DNA from 2 places in the Mycobacterium sp. IDUB_24 genome. Region 1 is predicted to be linked to the other one. Evidence: riboswitches for the same ligand, from Rfam matches in the RefSeq annotation. Region 1 holds a riboswitch; the other holds the start of a gene.
The links. Region 1 has a riboswitch for glycine ahead of gcvP (aminomethyl-transferring glycine dehydrogenase). Riboswitches for the same ligand answer to the same signal wherever they lie in the genome.

Region 1 (7,498 bases):
CGGTACACGCCGTGGCCACCACCGAGCAGCAACTGTTCCTGCGGGCCACGTCGGTCGACAACGTCAAATCCTCGCTGGCCGGCTGGCTGCCGCCGGGTCCCACCGCCACCGCCGACTATCCGACGGTGCTGCTGGCCGGGGACTGGCTGGAGAAGGAACAGATCACCGCGGCCAGCGAGTTCGCCCGCTATCTGCGCAAGCCCGAGCAACTCGCCGAGCTCGCCAAGGTGGGATTCCGTGCCGAGGGAACGTCGCCGCCGTCCAGCGATGTCACGACTTTCAGCCAGCTCGCCGCACCGTTGTCGGTCGGTGACAACGCCATGCGGGTGACGCTGGCCAACGCCACGGCCACACCGTCGGGAAACCCTGCGGTCACGATCATGCTCGACCAGTCGATGCCGACCGAGGAGGGCGGCAAGTCACGGCTGGCCAACGTCGTGGCAGCGCTCGACAGCCGGCTCAAGGCATTGCCCGATACCGCAGCAGTCGGCCTGTGGACCTTTGACGGCACCGAGGGCCGCTCGGAGGTCTCGACCGGGCCGTTGGCCGAGCCGGTCAACGGGCAGCGGCGCTCCGATGCGCTGACCTCGACGCTCGACGAGCAGTCCGCCTCGGGCGGCGGCGCGGTGTCGTTCACCACGCTACGAATGCTCTACAACGAAACGCTGTCGAAATATCGTGAGGGCCAGAGCAATTCGATCCTGCTGATCACCACGGGACCCCACACCGATCAGAGTCTGGACGGGGCCGGGCTGCAGGATTTCATCCGCGGCGCATTCGACCCCGCGCGTCCAGTCGCAGTCAACGTGATCGACTTCGGCAGTGGCTCGGACCGGGCCACGTGGGAGGCCGTCGCGCAGGCCAGCAGCGGCACTTACCAACATCTCTCCAGCTCGGCCTCACCCGAACTGGCCGGCGCTGTCAACTCGATGCTGGGTTGATCCGGCGCGGGTGATTCGCCGCGTGTTCCACGGCGCGCGCCGCTTTCTACCCCAGGGTCGTTCGGAGCGATCGTGCACAGCCCCGGGGTAGAAACCGACGCGAGAAACGGCTCAGGCGAACGCTTCGACCGGCGGGCAGGAGCACACCAGGTTCCGGTCGCCGTACGCGCCGTCGATCCGACGGACGGGCGGCCACACCTTGGGACGGAACCCCTTGCCCAACGGGTAAGCGGCCTGTTCGCGGGTGTAAGGGTGATCCCAGTCGGCTACCAGCAGGCACTCGGCGGTGTGCGGGGCACCACGCAACGGGTTGTCGTCAACCGGCCACTCCCCCGAGCCGACCCGGTCGATCTCGCCCCGGATGGCGATCATCGCGTCACAGAACGCGTCGACCTCGGTCAGGCTCTCGCTCTCGGTCGGCTCGACCATCAACGTGCCGGCAACCGGGAAGCTCATGGTCGGTGCATGGAAACCGTAGTCCGCGAGCCGCTTTGCCACATCATCCACGGTCACGCCGGTGTCCTTGGTGATCCCGCGCAGATCCAGGATGCACTCGTGGGCGACCATGCCGTTCTCCCCCGTGTAGAGCACCGGGTAGTACTCGTCGAGGCGGCGGGCCACATAGTTGGCCGACGCGATCGCGGTCAGCGTCGCCGCACGCAGGCCCGGGGCACCCATCATCCGGATGTAGGCCCAGGTGATCGGCAGGATCGACGCGGACCCGTATGGCGCCGCCGAGACGGTGTGCTCGTCGGGTAGCTCGTCGGCCAGCGGATGGCCGGGCAGGAACGGTGCCAGATGAGCGCGGACCGCAACCGGTCCGACGCCGGGGCCGCCGCCACCGTGCGGGATGCAGAACGTCTTGTGCAGGTTCAGATGGCTGACGTCACCGCCGAAGCGACCCGGACGAGCCAACCCGACCAGCGCGTTGAGGTTTGCGCCGTCCACGTAGACCTGTCCGCCCACGTCATGGACCGCCGCACAGATGTCGGCGACGTCGTGCTCGTAGACGCCGTGCGTCGACGGGTAGGTGATCATCAGCGCCGCAACCCGATCCGCGTGTTCGGCGATCTTCGCGCGCAGGTCGTCGAGGTCGACGTCGCCGTTCTCGCGGCAGGCCACCACCACGACGCGCATGCCGGCCAGTGCGGCCGAGGCGGCGTTGGTGCCGTGCGCGCTCGACGGGATCAGGCAGAGGTCGCGTTCGGTCTCGCCACGCGAGTCGTGATAGGCCTTGATCGCCAGCAGGCCGGCGTACTCCCCCTGGGAACCGGCGTTGGGCTGCAATGAGATCTGGTCGTAGCCGGTGATCCCGGTCAGCCAGTCCTGCAGGTCGGCGATCAGCTTGCGCAGGCCCGGATTGTCCGATGCCGGCGCGAACGGGTGCTGACGGCCGAACTCCGGCCAGGTGATCGGCTCCATCTCGGCGGCCGCATTCAGCTTCATCGTGCAGGAGCCCAGCGGAATCATGCTGCGGTCCAAGGCAATATCCTTGTCCGCCAGCATCCGGAGGTAGCGCATCATCTCGGTCTCGGTGCGATAGGAGTTGAATGCCGGATGCGTCAGGAACTCCGAGGTACGCGTAACAATGCCGGTGGCCACCGGCTCGGCCGGCGACACCCCGAATGCCTCCAGGACCGCGGCCACATGGGCTTCGGTGGTGACCTCGTCGCAGGACACCGACACGTGGTCGGCGTCGACACGCCACAGGTTGATTCCCTTGATCTTGGCGGCCGCGATCACAGCGTCGGCGCGTCCGGGGACCCGGGCCAGCACGGTGTCGAAGTACTCGTCGTGCACCACCGCGTCACCGAGTGCACCCGCGATCGCGGCGGCGTGGCCGTGCACGCGGCGGGCGATCGCGGTCAGCCCCTCGGCGCCGTGGTAGCTGGCGTACGTCGCCGCCATCACGGCCAACAGCACCTGCGCAGTACAGATGTTGCTGGTCGCCTTGTCCCGGCGGATGTGCTGCTCGCGGGTCTGCAGCGCCAGGCGGTAGGCCGGCGACCCGTCCGCGTCGACGGAGACACCGACCAACCGGCCCGGCAGCTGCCGGGCATGCTTGGCGTGCACTGCCAGATAGCCGGCGTGCGGACCGCCGAATCCCATTGGTACACCGAACCGTTGGCTGGTCCCGAAGGCGACGTCGGCGCCGACGTTGCCCGGCGGCTTGATCAACGTCAGCGCCAGCAGGTCGGCACCCACCGCAACCAGTGCGCCACGCTCATGAGAATCGGCGATCAGGCGCGTCCAATCCACGACGCGGCCACTCGCACCGGGCAGCTGCACGATGACGCCGAAGAACTCGCCCTCGGGAAGGCCCTGGCTGAGGTCCGTGGTGACGATCTCGATGCCGAGCGGCTGTGCGCGGGTCGCCAGCACGGCCGCGGTCTGCGCGTACACATCGGTGTCGACCAGCAGTCGGTTCGTCTTGGATTTGGTCGCGCGGTGCATCAGGGTCATCGCCTCGGCCGCGGCGGTGCCTTCGTCCAGCATCGAGGCGTTCGCCACCTCAAGTCCGGTCAGGTCGGACACCATGGTCTGGAAGTTGAGCAACACCTCGAGCCTGCCCTGGCTGATCTCGGGCTGATATGGGGTGTAGGCGGTGTACCAGGCGGGGTTCTCAAGAATGTTGCGCCGCAACACGGCGGGCGTGAAGGTGTCGAAGTAGCCCTGGCCGATCATCGAGACCGCGGTCGTGTTGGAATCGGCCAACGCACGCAGCTCGGCAAGTGACTGCTCTTCGGTGGCAGGCGCCGGCAGACCCTCCAGGCCCGGGGCGACCCCGTCGGAGGCCAGCGCGTCGAGAATGCCTGCCGGCAGCGCCTTCGCGGCGAGCTCGTCGAGGGATGCCACGCCGATCACTTCGAGCATGGTGGCAACGGCGGAGGCGTCGGGACCGATGTGACGATCGGCGAAACGCGATTGATGCTGGTCGGACACGACACTCTCCTGAGGCGCAGACGTGTTGAGACGTCGTAGGCGTCCCTCTCCCTCTGTCGTCGACCCGGTCCGGGCGCCTGAGAGATTCAGCCCCGGTACAGGACCTTTCCCCATGGGCGGGTGCCCACAGGGGCACCACTTTCCAGAGGCATCGGGGCCTGGCGCGGTCCTGGGTGCCTGAGAGGTTGACGGAGAGGTATTGCTCCTTCGGCGTCCGTGGCTGGCTGTCACGAAACTCTCCCGCGCGAGGGCGATGCGTCGGCAATTCTACCGGCCGCGCACCGGTATTCGCGAACGGACGCACAGGTACCCCGGAACCGTCGGCCCCGGGGTACTAGGTGTCTGCTTGCGGCGGGAACTCAGCCGATTTTGCGATCGCGGCTTTTGCGCCGCGACGCCAGCTCGTCCTCGGGTGACGCGATGGACTCGCCACCGTCGGCGCGCTCGCCCGGGAAGTCGGCGATGGTGCCGGTCAACTCACGCATGGCGCCGGACACCGCGATCCCGAACACGCCCTGACCGCCCTGCAGCAGATCCACGACCTCTTCGGCCGAGGTGCATTCGTAGACCGTGGTGCCATCGGAGAACAGGGTGATGTTGGCCAGATCCTGCACGCCGCGCTGGCGCAGGTGGTCGACGGCAACCCGGATGTTGTGCAACGAGATTCCGGTGTCCAGCAACCGCTTGACGATCTTGAGGACCAGGACGTCCTTGAACGAGTAGAGACGTTGGCTGCCCGAACCGGCCGCACCCCGGATGGATGGGACCACCAGGGAGGTGCGCGCCCAATAATCGAGCTGCCGGTAGGTGATGCCGGCGATCTGGCAGGCACTCGGACCGCGGTAACCGACGAGCTCGTCAGGCACCGAATCATCGGGGAACAGACCACCCTGCACGGGTTCGCCAGCCGGCCTGACAGGCGGCTCCGCGCCGCTCCCGGTAGCCAGATCCAGCTCTTCCTGCCGTGGCGTGTCACCCACTGTGAATCCTCTCGCCGATCGAACTCGCCCGCACCGTAGTGCCATGTCCCGCACCGTAGCCATCTCTTCTGCGGCGGTTTGCTGCGCGCTCGAATGTGTCGAGCATACGCTTCCCGCCGAGCCCTGATTGCTGGCTGCGATGAAAGTATGGCGCCCGATTTCCCGCCCGATTGACTCCCGCGCCGCGTGTCGACACCGATATGCCCAGTTGAGACGTATCCGTGACCTGCAAGGCGCGGGCGACGGTCATGTCGCCTTGAAGTCGTCCGGCGAAACGCTGTCCAGGAACTCCTTGAACTTCTCGACCTCGTCCTCAGGCACACCGCCGGTGCCGCCATCTTGATCGTTCTCGTCGGGAATCAGCAGGCCGGCCTCGGCGAGCACCGCTTCCTCGACATAGATCGGCACGCCGACACGCAGAGCGATCGCCACCGAGTCCGAAGGCCGGGCCGACACCGTGATGTCGCGGTCGAAGATCAGGTCGGCGTAGAACGTGCCTTCCTGAAGATCGACGATCCGCACCTCTTTGAGCGAATGCCCCAGGGCAGCAATGACATCTCGGATCAGGTCGTGAGTGAGCGGCCGGGTGGGCTCGACGCCCTGCTGTTCCAGGGCGATCGCGGCGGCCTCCGACTGCCCGATCCAGATCGGTAGGTACCGGTCACCGTTGGATTCCCGCAACAGCAACACGGGCTGGTTCTGCGGCTGCTCAACCCGAATGCCGACCACACGAACCTCAGCCATCTGCGCCTGCCCTCCGCACCGCCGTGCCGTTTCGTCGAATCTTCGTCCTTCGCCAGTTCGCTTCAGGGGTCCCGACTTAGACGAGCTGGCCGTCAAAACGAGTCTAGTCCTCAGCGATCCAGAACGTCGCGTACGGCGGACTTGATCAGTGACGTGTGGAGGGTGATCGCCAGTGCGGCCACTTCACGGGCCAGATCGTCGGCCCGATCGCGGGCACCGGCCTTGCCCGCCTTGCCCACCGGGCCGGCAATCTGGGCAATCAGGTCGGACTGCCGGTCTGCGGCGGACCGAAATGCCCGCAGATGCCTTGGCTCGACGCCATAGTCGCCCAGGGCTCGCGCACACTGGGCGATCACCACGGAATGTTCGTCGAAAAATCCGGCGGTCCCGGCCGTGATGATGCCGTTGCGGACCAACGCCCCGAGCATCTCCTCGTCGATGCCCGACCGGGCCAGCAGATCTTCACGCGACAGCCGGACCTGCGTCGGCGCCACCCCAGATATCCCGGCGGTGCCGTTCACCCCGTCGCCTCCGCGGTCTCCACCGTCGGACACCCCGACCAGGCGGGGCACCGTGTAGGCCGATTCGGCCTGCGGCAACTCACCGTCCGGCAGGGCGTCCAGCTGAGCCTTGATCACTTTCAACGGCAGGTACTGGTCGCGCTGGGCGGTGAGGATGAACCGCAACCGTGCGCAGTCGTACGCCGTGAACCGCCGGTACCCCGACGCGGTGCGCTGCGGTGCGACCAGTCCCTCGGCCTCGAGGAACCGGATCTTGGAGATGCTGACATCCGGAAAGTCGCCCCGCAGCAGGTCCAGCACTGCGCCGATCGACATCCCGGCCAGCGCAGGTCTGTCGGGGGCAGTCATCGGCTAGCTGGTCGGGCCGCTGTCGTCGTCAGATCGAGGGCCGGTGAGGAACACCAGGCGGAACTTCCCGATCTGCACCTCGTCGCCGTTGGCGAGCACCGCCGAATCGACCGGCTCGCGGTTGACGTACGTGCCGTTGAGGCTGCCGACATCGACAACCTGGAACTCGCCGCTCTCCAACCGGAACTCGGCGTGTCGACGGCTCACCGTCACGTCATCGAGAAAGATGTCGCTGTCCGGGTGACGTCCCGCCGACGTGGTCGGCTGATCGAGCAGGAAACGCGATCCGGCGTTCGGTCCACGCTTGACGACGAGCAATGCCGAACCCGCGGGCAGGCCCTCGACGCCGGAAACGGCGCCTTCGGTGCCAGCCGTTGCGGGCGCATCCAGTTCGTTCAAAAAGTCCGCGCGAAAAACCGATGTGGTTTCCACCGTCACGTCTTCCGACTGGTCGGCCCCCAAATTGCTGTCCTTTTCCGTCACCCGCTGCTCCTCACTGGCTGCTGTGGCGTTGGCCGGCGCGGCCCCAGCCCATCGTCGGTCTCACGTCGACCGTACCGCGCCTCAGGCATCATTGTGTCCACCACCGCCGGATCCGATGGGGAAGATATCTGCGCGCCGGGTACAGCCGAACCGGTCTCGGCGACCGGCCTTCGAAACCCTAACAATCTCTCACTCGGTCACAGCCGCGCGGTAGCCGTCCGCGTCGAGCAAACCAGCCAGAGCGCCCTCGAGCGCGCCGTCCTCGAGCCGCAGATCGACCAGCCAACCTTCGCCGTACGGGTCGGAGTTGACCAGCTGAGGGCTGCCGTCCAGATCACCGTTGACCGCAACGACTTTCGCCGCGACGGGAGCGTAGAGATCCGACACCGACTTGGTGGACTCGACCTCGCCGAACGCGTCGCCGGACGCCAGCTCGGCGCCGACGTCAGGCAGCTGGACGAACACCACATCGCCGAGGGCGGACTGCGCATAGTCGGTGATGCCGACGCGCACCGTGTTGTCACCGGTGCGCAACACC
Region 2 (7,498 bases), on a different contig from region 1:
GGTGTCGGGATCGATGCGCCGTTTGTCGGTGATGGTCACCGGCTCGTGCGAATCGTTCTCGGTCACTTGGTCTCCTGATCATCGTCGACAACCTCGGCGTCCACCACGTTGTCGTCCGCGGCACTCGAGGAGCCTCCACCGTCAGCACCCGAGGCCTGCTCGGCCTGGGTGGCCTCGTAGATCGCCTGACCCAGCCCCTGCGACTCGACGCCGAGCTTCTCCATGGCGTCCTTGATCGCGGAGATGTCGGAGCCTTCCAGCGCCGACTTCGCCTCGGCGATCGCGCCGTCGACCTTGGTCAGCGTCTCCTCGGGAACCTTGGAGCCACCCTCGGCCTCACGCTGTTCCTTGACGAACTTCTCCGTCTGGTAAACCAGCGACTCGGCCTGGTTGCGGACGTCGGCCTCTTCGCGACGCTTCTTGTCCTCGTCGGCGTGCGCCTCGGCATCCTTGATCATCCGGTCGATCTCTTCCTTGGACAGGCCGGAGCCTTCCTGGATCTTGATCGTGTTTTCCTTGCCGGTGCCCTTGTCCTTGGCCGTGACGTGCACGATGCCGTTGGCGTCGATGTCGAAGGTGACCTCGATCTGCGGCACGCCGCGGGGGGCCGGCGGGATACCGGTCAGCTCGAAGGAGCCGAGCAGCTTGTTGTGCGCAGCGATTTCACGCTCACCCTGGAAGACCTGGATTTGCACCGACGGCTGGTTGTCGTCAGCGGTGGTGAAGGTCTCCGACCGCTTGGTCGGGATGGTGGTGTTGCGCTCGATCAGCTTGGTCATCACGCCACCCTTGGTTTCGATACCGAGGGACAGCGGGGTGACGTCAAGCAGCAGAACGTCTTTCACCTCGCCCTTGAGCACGCCGGCCTGCAGCGCAGCGCCCACTGCGACGACCTCGTCGGGGTTGACGCCCTTGTTGGGCTCCTTGCCGCCGGTCATTTCCTTGACCAGGTCGGTGACGGCGGGCATACGAGTCGAGCCACCCACCAGCACCACGTGGTCGATCTCGCCGACCGAGATGCCGGCGTCCTTGATCACGGACTGGAACGGCTGACGGGTGCGGTCCAGCAGATCCTGCGTGATCTTCTGGAACTCGGCGCGGGTCAGCTGCTCGTCGAGGAACAGCGGGTTCTTGTCGGCGTCGACGGTGATGTAGGGCAGGTTGATCGAGGTGCTCTGCGAGGAGCTGAGTTCGATCTTGGCCTTCTCGGCGGCTTCACGCAGCCGCTGCATGGCCATCTTGTCCTTGGTCAGGTCGATGCCACTGGTGGCCTTGAACTTGTCGACCAGCCATTCGACGATCCGGTCGTCCCAGTCGTCTCCACCGAGGTGGTTGTCGCCGGAGGTGGCACGGACCTCGACGACACCGTCGCCGATCTCCAGCAGCGAGACGTCGAACGTGCCGCCACCGAGGTCGAAGACCAGGATGGTCTGTTCCTTGCTGCCCTTGTCCAGGCCGTAGGCCAGGGCGGCCGCAGTCGGCTCGTTGACGATGCGCAGCACGTTCATGCCGGCGATCTGTCCGGCTTCCTTCGTGGCCTGACGCTGAGCGTCGTTGAAGTACGCCGGCACGGTGATGACCGCGTCGGTGATGTCCTCACCGAGGTAGGCCTCGGCATCGCGCTTGAGCTTCATCAGCACACGCGCGCTGATCTCCTGCGCTGTGTAGTTCTTGCCGTCGATCTCGACGGTCCAATCGGTGCCCATATGGCGCTTGACCGAACGGATGGTCCTGTCGACGTTGGTGACTGCCTGGTTCTTGGCGGGCTGGCCGACCAGCACCTCACCGTTACGCGCGAACGCGACGACGGACGGGGTGGTCCGGGAGCCCTCAGAGTTTGCGACGACGACGGGGTCGCCGCCTTCCAGGACCGCCACGCATGAGTTGGTGGTCCCGAGGTCGATACCGACCGCACGAGCCATGGTGTTGCCTCCTGATAGAGATATAGGGTCTGAGCGGACTGCGCTCAAGCTTGCTCCGGGCGAGCATAGATTGTCAACCCAGACTTGAGTCACCCTCACTCAACTTGCTGTCGAAGACGTCAACGGCGTTTTCGGCGGATTTGTTCCCGGGTGGCGCTCAGCATTCGACGACGTTGACGGCGACGTTGACCGCCAGCCCACCCATGGACGTCTCCTTGTACTTGGCACTCATGTCCATTCCGGTGGCGCGCATCGTCTCGATCACCTGATCCAGGCTCACCCGGTGGGTGCCGTCGCCCCGCAGTGCCATGCGGGCCGCGTTGATCGCCTTACCCGCCGAGATGGCATTGCGTTCGATGCACGGGATCTGCACCAGGCCGCCGATCGGATCACAGGTCAGGCCGAGGCTGTGTTCCATGGCGATCTCGGCGGCGTTCTCGACCTGTTGCGGTGTGCCGCCCAGGATTTCGGCCAGACCTCCGGCAGCCATGGATGCCGCGGAGCCGACCTCACCTTGACACCCGACCTCAGCCCCCGAAATCGAGGCTCGCTCCTTGTACAGCGAACCGATGGCACCGGCGGTGAGAAGGAAGCGCACGGTCGCGTCGTCCGGATCCGCGAATCCTGCCGGGGTGTAGCGCAACGCATAGTGCAGGACCGCCGGAATGATCCCGGCCGCACCGTTGGTGGGCGCAGTCACGATCCGGCCGCCCGATGCGTTCTCCTCATTGACCGCGAGCGCGACCAGGTTCACCCAGTCCTCGGCGAAGGCCGGATCACGCTGCGGGTCTTCGGCATTGAGCCGGACGTACCAGTCCTTGGCGCGACGGCGGACCATCAGGTTGCCCGGCAGGTAGCCGTCCCTGGACATCCCGTTGGCCTGACACGAGTCCATGACCTCACGGATGCGCAGGAGACGGTCCCGCACCTCGGCTTCGCTTCGGGCCATGCATTCGTGGCGCATCATCGCCTGGCTCACCGACAGTCCGTCGCGCTCGGTCAGGGCGAGCAACTCGGCGGCGGTGTGGAAGGACCCGTCGGCGTCGCGTTCCGTCTCGCAGCGGTCCGCCTCGGATTCGGCGACCTCGGATTCGGAGACGACGAAACCGCCGCCGACCGAGAAGTAGGTCTCGCGGTGGACCGTGTCACCACCGGACGAGAGCGCCGTCAATGTCATCGCGTTCGGGTGCTGGGCGAGCCGGCGGCCCGGGTGCAGGTGCATGTCGGGTTCGGTCAGCGCGATGGCGGTCCGGCCCGCCAACAGGATCGTGCCCTGGCTGCGAATGGTCGCAAGGCGCCGTTCCATCTCGTCGGTCTCGATCGTCTCGGGCCGGTAACCCTCCAGACCCAGCAGAATCGCCTGCATCGTGCCGTGCCCGGCACCCGTCGCCGCCAGCGAGCCGAACAGGTCCACCGTGACCTCGGCGACCTGCTCGACCACATCGCGACCGACGAGTTCGTCGACGAACAAACCGGCTGCCCGCATCGGGCCGACCGTGTGTGAGCTCGACGGACCGATCCCGATCGAGAACAGATCGAACACACTGACCGCCATGAGATGACTCCAATTTCGGGCATCGCGGCTACGCGATGCATCGTGTGGTGACACCTCCCCGCTCTGTCCTGAAACCTGAGAGCTTCGGCGCATGGCGCCGTTTCCCCTTCGGTAAGCGCGGCGGATACGCACGCTGTTCTCCAGAGTTGCCTCGGCACTGCGGTATTGGGCCTGAGAGATTCCCGGAGAGGACTTGCACCTACGGCACCTCCGGACTCGGAGGTTCTCCCACAATGCGTCATCGACGTTTTGAATTGTGTAACGGATGCTACTCCCGGCCATGAGCGGCGCCTGTCGATCTGACTGGGTGCATTTTCCTGCGATCTGGATCCTTTGGAATACCTGCGCCCGGCGCGCGGTTACACCGTCCGTCCAACAAAACTAAACTGATCGTACAGTTCAGTTAGACACCGGAACAGGTGGTCAAAAACATGAGCGTTTGGTTCATCACCGGAGCATCCCGCGGATTCGGACTGCAGATCGCCCTCGACGCATTGGAGCGCGGTCATCAAGTAGTAGCGACCGCACGCGACGCGGCTGCCGTCACCGCAGCCCTCGGAGAGAACGACAGCGTGCTCGCAGTGGCCCTGGATGTCACCAACGAGGAGCAGGCGCAACAGGCGGCAAAGGCCGCCGTGGATCGTTTCGGCCGCATCGACGTCCTGATCAACAACGCGGGGCGCGGGCTGCTGGGCGCTGTCGAGGAGGCCACCGACGCCGAGGTACGGGCCGTCTACGAAACCAACGTGTTCGGGCTACTGACCGTCACCCGCGCGGTCATGCCGGTGCTGCGGGCACAACGGTCGGGCACCATCGTCAACATCTCCTCGGTCGGCGGATTCGTCGGCTCGCCGGGCTGGGGTGTGTATGCGTCCACCAAGTTCGCAGTCGAGGCCATCTCTGAGGCCCTCAACGCCGAACTGAAGCCGCTCGGCGTGCACGCCATGGTGGTCGAGCCCGGCTACTTCCGGACCGACTTCCTCGACTCTTCGAGCCTGCAGACCCAGCGCCACGTCATCGACGACTACGCCGACGGTCCCGCCGGACAGATGCGCGCCGCCGCCTCCGACCGCAACCACGATCAGCCGGGCGATCCGGTGAAGGCGGCCAGGGCCATCATCGATGTCGTCGAATCCGCACAGCCGCCGCTGCGTCTACTGCTGGGCAACGACACCATCGCGGCAGTCGAGGCCAAGATCGCCTATGTTCAAGCTGAGCTGGCCCAGTGGCGAAGTGTCTCGGAATCAACAGATTTCGACGATGTCGCCCAGGTCTGACGCGCCGACCGTCGGGACGGGCGATTTCGTCCGCCCCACCGGCGCGCGCAGCGACCGGATCCACGAGGCCATCCTGGTCGCGACTGCCGAACTGCTCGACGCGGGCGGATTTCCGGCAGCCACGATGGACGCGATCGCAGCGCGGTCCGGCGCCAGCAAGGCCACCCTCTACAAACACTGGCCATCGCGGACCGCCGTCGCGGCCGAGGCATTCGGAACCATGATGGCCGAAGCGCTGCCGTTACCCGACACCGGTAGCACTGCAGGGGATCTCACCGAGCAGATGGTTCGGGTCTCGGCGTTCTACGCGAGTTCGCGCGGTGACGTGTTCGCCCAATTGCTCGCCGCCTGCGTCGAGGATGCAACGGGCGCAACGTATTTCCGCGAGTACTTCCTGAGCGGCCGGCGTGCGGCCATCACCGAGTTGTGGCGGCGCGGGGTGGACCGCGGCAATGCAGACGCAGGTACCGCGATCGACGATGTGATCGACATTCTGTTCGGTCCGCTCATCTTCCGTCGGATGACCGGCCACTACTCGCTGACCGAGGAGCATGCCCGGCAACTGGCCGCGACCGCGTTGCGCGGATTGCTCCCCAACACCACCTCCTAGCTCACAAACCCCACCAACCACCTGCGACTTCGGCACCTCACCAGGTGACCAGGTACGGTGCCCACAGCTCGGGGACAGCGGTAGGTGGGGAGGCGATCGATCAGTGATGTCAGAGGAACTGTCGAAGAGGGGTCCGGACGACACGGTGTCCGATGACGTCCCGGTACGCCGCAAGAACATGCAGCGGCGGGCGTTCAGGTTCGCCACACCCGTCGGCGAGATCGCCATCGCGATCCGCACCCCGCGCAACGAGCGCCCGCTGCTGCCGAAGCGGTACGACCCCTTCGGCATCGCCGATCGCGCGCTCGACGCCGCCAAGACAAGCATGAAGCTGGCCGCCTGGGGCGAGGAACAACTGGCCACACTGGTGAAGAACCGGCTGGAGGCCATCGATTCGGCCGCCGCCCGACCGGTCACCGTCGCCACGCCGGAGGAGCCGACGCCCGAATCGCTCAACACCAAGATGGACCGCCTGCTCGACCGGGCCCTGGATCAGAGCACAGCGGGCAGTCAGGTGGAGTTGTACCACCGGCTGCTCGACCAGCTGGTGGCCGACGAAGCGCGGATCCTCGGCGCGCTCTCCGAAGGTGATGCCTCGCCGCTGGTCAACATCCACACCTGGACCCGATCGCGCACCCCCGGTCAAGCGGTGTTGGAGAACGCCTGCCTGATCGGCCGCACCGCCAATGTGGCGTTGCCCGCCATGGTCCCGCAGTACGTCGGTCATCTGCTGTCGCTGGGTCTGGTCGAGACGGGTCCGGAGGATCCCTCCCAGAAATCCGAGTACGAGGTGCTCCTGGCCGAGCCGATGGTGTTGCAGGCGGTCAAGAGCGGATCCCGCGGGCCGCTGGCCGCACGGGTGGAGAAGCTGACCCTGTCCCTGTCGGGGCTCGGGCGCGGTTTGTGGGAGTCCGCGGTGCTCCGGGACGGTTCGTGACCACGGTCCTTGCGATCCAGACGTGGCAGGAGATCAAGGCCGATTTCAACGTCAACTGGCTGATCTACCTGTCCATGCCGTTCGTCGCCGCGTTCGTCGGCTGGAGCACCAAGATCGTCGCGCTGGAGATGATCTACCGGCCGATGGAGTTCAAGGGCATCGGGCCGTTCGGCTGGCAGGGCATCGTGCCACGCCGGGCGGGAAAGGTGGGCTCGAAGACCATCGAGCTGCTCACCCAGAACCTCCTCAAGCCGGAAGAACTGCTCGAACGGGTCGACGCGAAGGAAGCCGTCAATGCGCTGCGTGAGCCGCTGACCCAGGTGGTCGACGAGATCTCCCGCGACCTCGCCGAGCAGATCCGACCCGGCCTGTGGGACTCGTTGCCCGATGCTGCGCGCAATGCCATTCAGGCCCGCATCCACGACCAGACCCCCAAGGTCGTGGAGAAGATGCTCAACGAGATGCGGGCGGACCTCAACCGGTTCGTCGACATCCAGTACCTGGCCGTCACGACACTGGTCCGCAACAAGGACAAGCTGAACAAGCTGATGCGCGGGCTCGGCGACAACGCCATGGCGTTCGTCCGGCGCAGCGGCATCTACTTCGGGCTCGTCATCGGTGTGGTCCAGATGATCGCGTGGGCGTTGTTCCAGAACCCTTGGATCATGCCGGCATTCGGCTTCGGCGTCGGTTTCATCAGCGACTACATCGCGCTGAACATGTTGTTCCGGCCCGTCCACCCGACGAAGTACCTCGGTTTCATCCCGTTCCAGGGGTTGCTGCACGCCCAGCGCGACATCATCACCAAGGACTACGCGCGGATCCTTGCCGAGGACCTATTCTCCCCCGAGATCCTGTTCGACGGTGTACTCCGCGGACCGGGTGCCGACAAATTGTTCTCGCTCGTCGGCAAGGAGGTCGAAGCCGCCATCGACGCACAGACCGGCATCGCGACCCCGCTCGTCAAGTTCGCGGTCGGCACGCAGCGCTACAACGCGTTCAAGGACAACCTGGTGCAGATGGTGCTCGAACGGCTCCCCACCACATTGGTCGACGCACAGGACTACGCCATGGGCGCCCTCGATCTCGAACAGACCATCATCGACAAGATGGGTCTGCTCACCCATGAGGAGTACGAGTCGATTCTGCGGCCGGTGTTCAAGGACGACGAGCCGACGATGATCGCCGTCGGTGCCG

Region 2: linked by a shared signal. The riboswitch ahead of ACZYZF_RS07175 (L-serine ammonia-lyase) and the one ahead of gcvP (aminomethyl-transferring glycine dehydrogenase) in region 1 are both predicted to bind glycine.

The regions. Positions count from the first base shown of each region.
Region 1 covers NZ_JBVAXO010000008.1:93,759-101,256, reverse strand. The annotation lists gene ACZYZF_RS25350 (substrate-binding domain-containing protein) at 1-941, shown strand, start outside; gene gcvP (aminomethyl-transferring glycine dehydrogenase) at 1,053-3,884, opposite strand; glycine riboswitch at 4,039-4,137, opposite strand; gene ACZYZF_RS25340 (MerR family transcriptional regulator) at 4,244-4,864, opposite strand; gene ACZYZF_RS25335 (bifunctional nuclease family protein) at 5,111-5,608, opposite strand; gene ftsR (transcriptional regulator FtsR) at 5,719-6,477, opposite strand; gene garA (glycogen accumulation regulator GarA) at 6,481-6,960, opposite strand; gene gcvH (glycine cleavage system protein GcvH) at 7,150-7,498, opposite strand, start outside.
Region 2 covers NZ_JBVAXO010000001.1:1,485,630-1,493,127, reverse strand. The annotation lists gene grpE (nucleotide exchange factor GrpE) at 1-66, opposite strand, end outside; gene dnaK (molecular chaperone DnaK) at 63-1,922, opposite strand; gene ACZYZF_RS07175 (L-serine ammonia-lyase) at 2,080-3,477, opposite strand; glycine riboswitch at 3,531-3,631, opposite strand; gene ACZYZF_RS07170 (oxidoreductase) at 3,909-4,754, shown strand; gene ACZYZF_RS07165 (TetR/AcrR family transcriptional regulator) at 4,738-5,364, shown strand; gene ACZYZF_RS07160 (Abi-alpha family protein) at 5,471-6,301, shown strand; gene ACZYZF_RS07155 (DUF445 domain-containing protein) at 6,298-7,498, shown strand, end outside.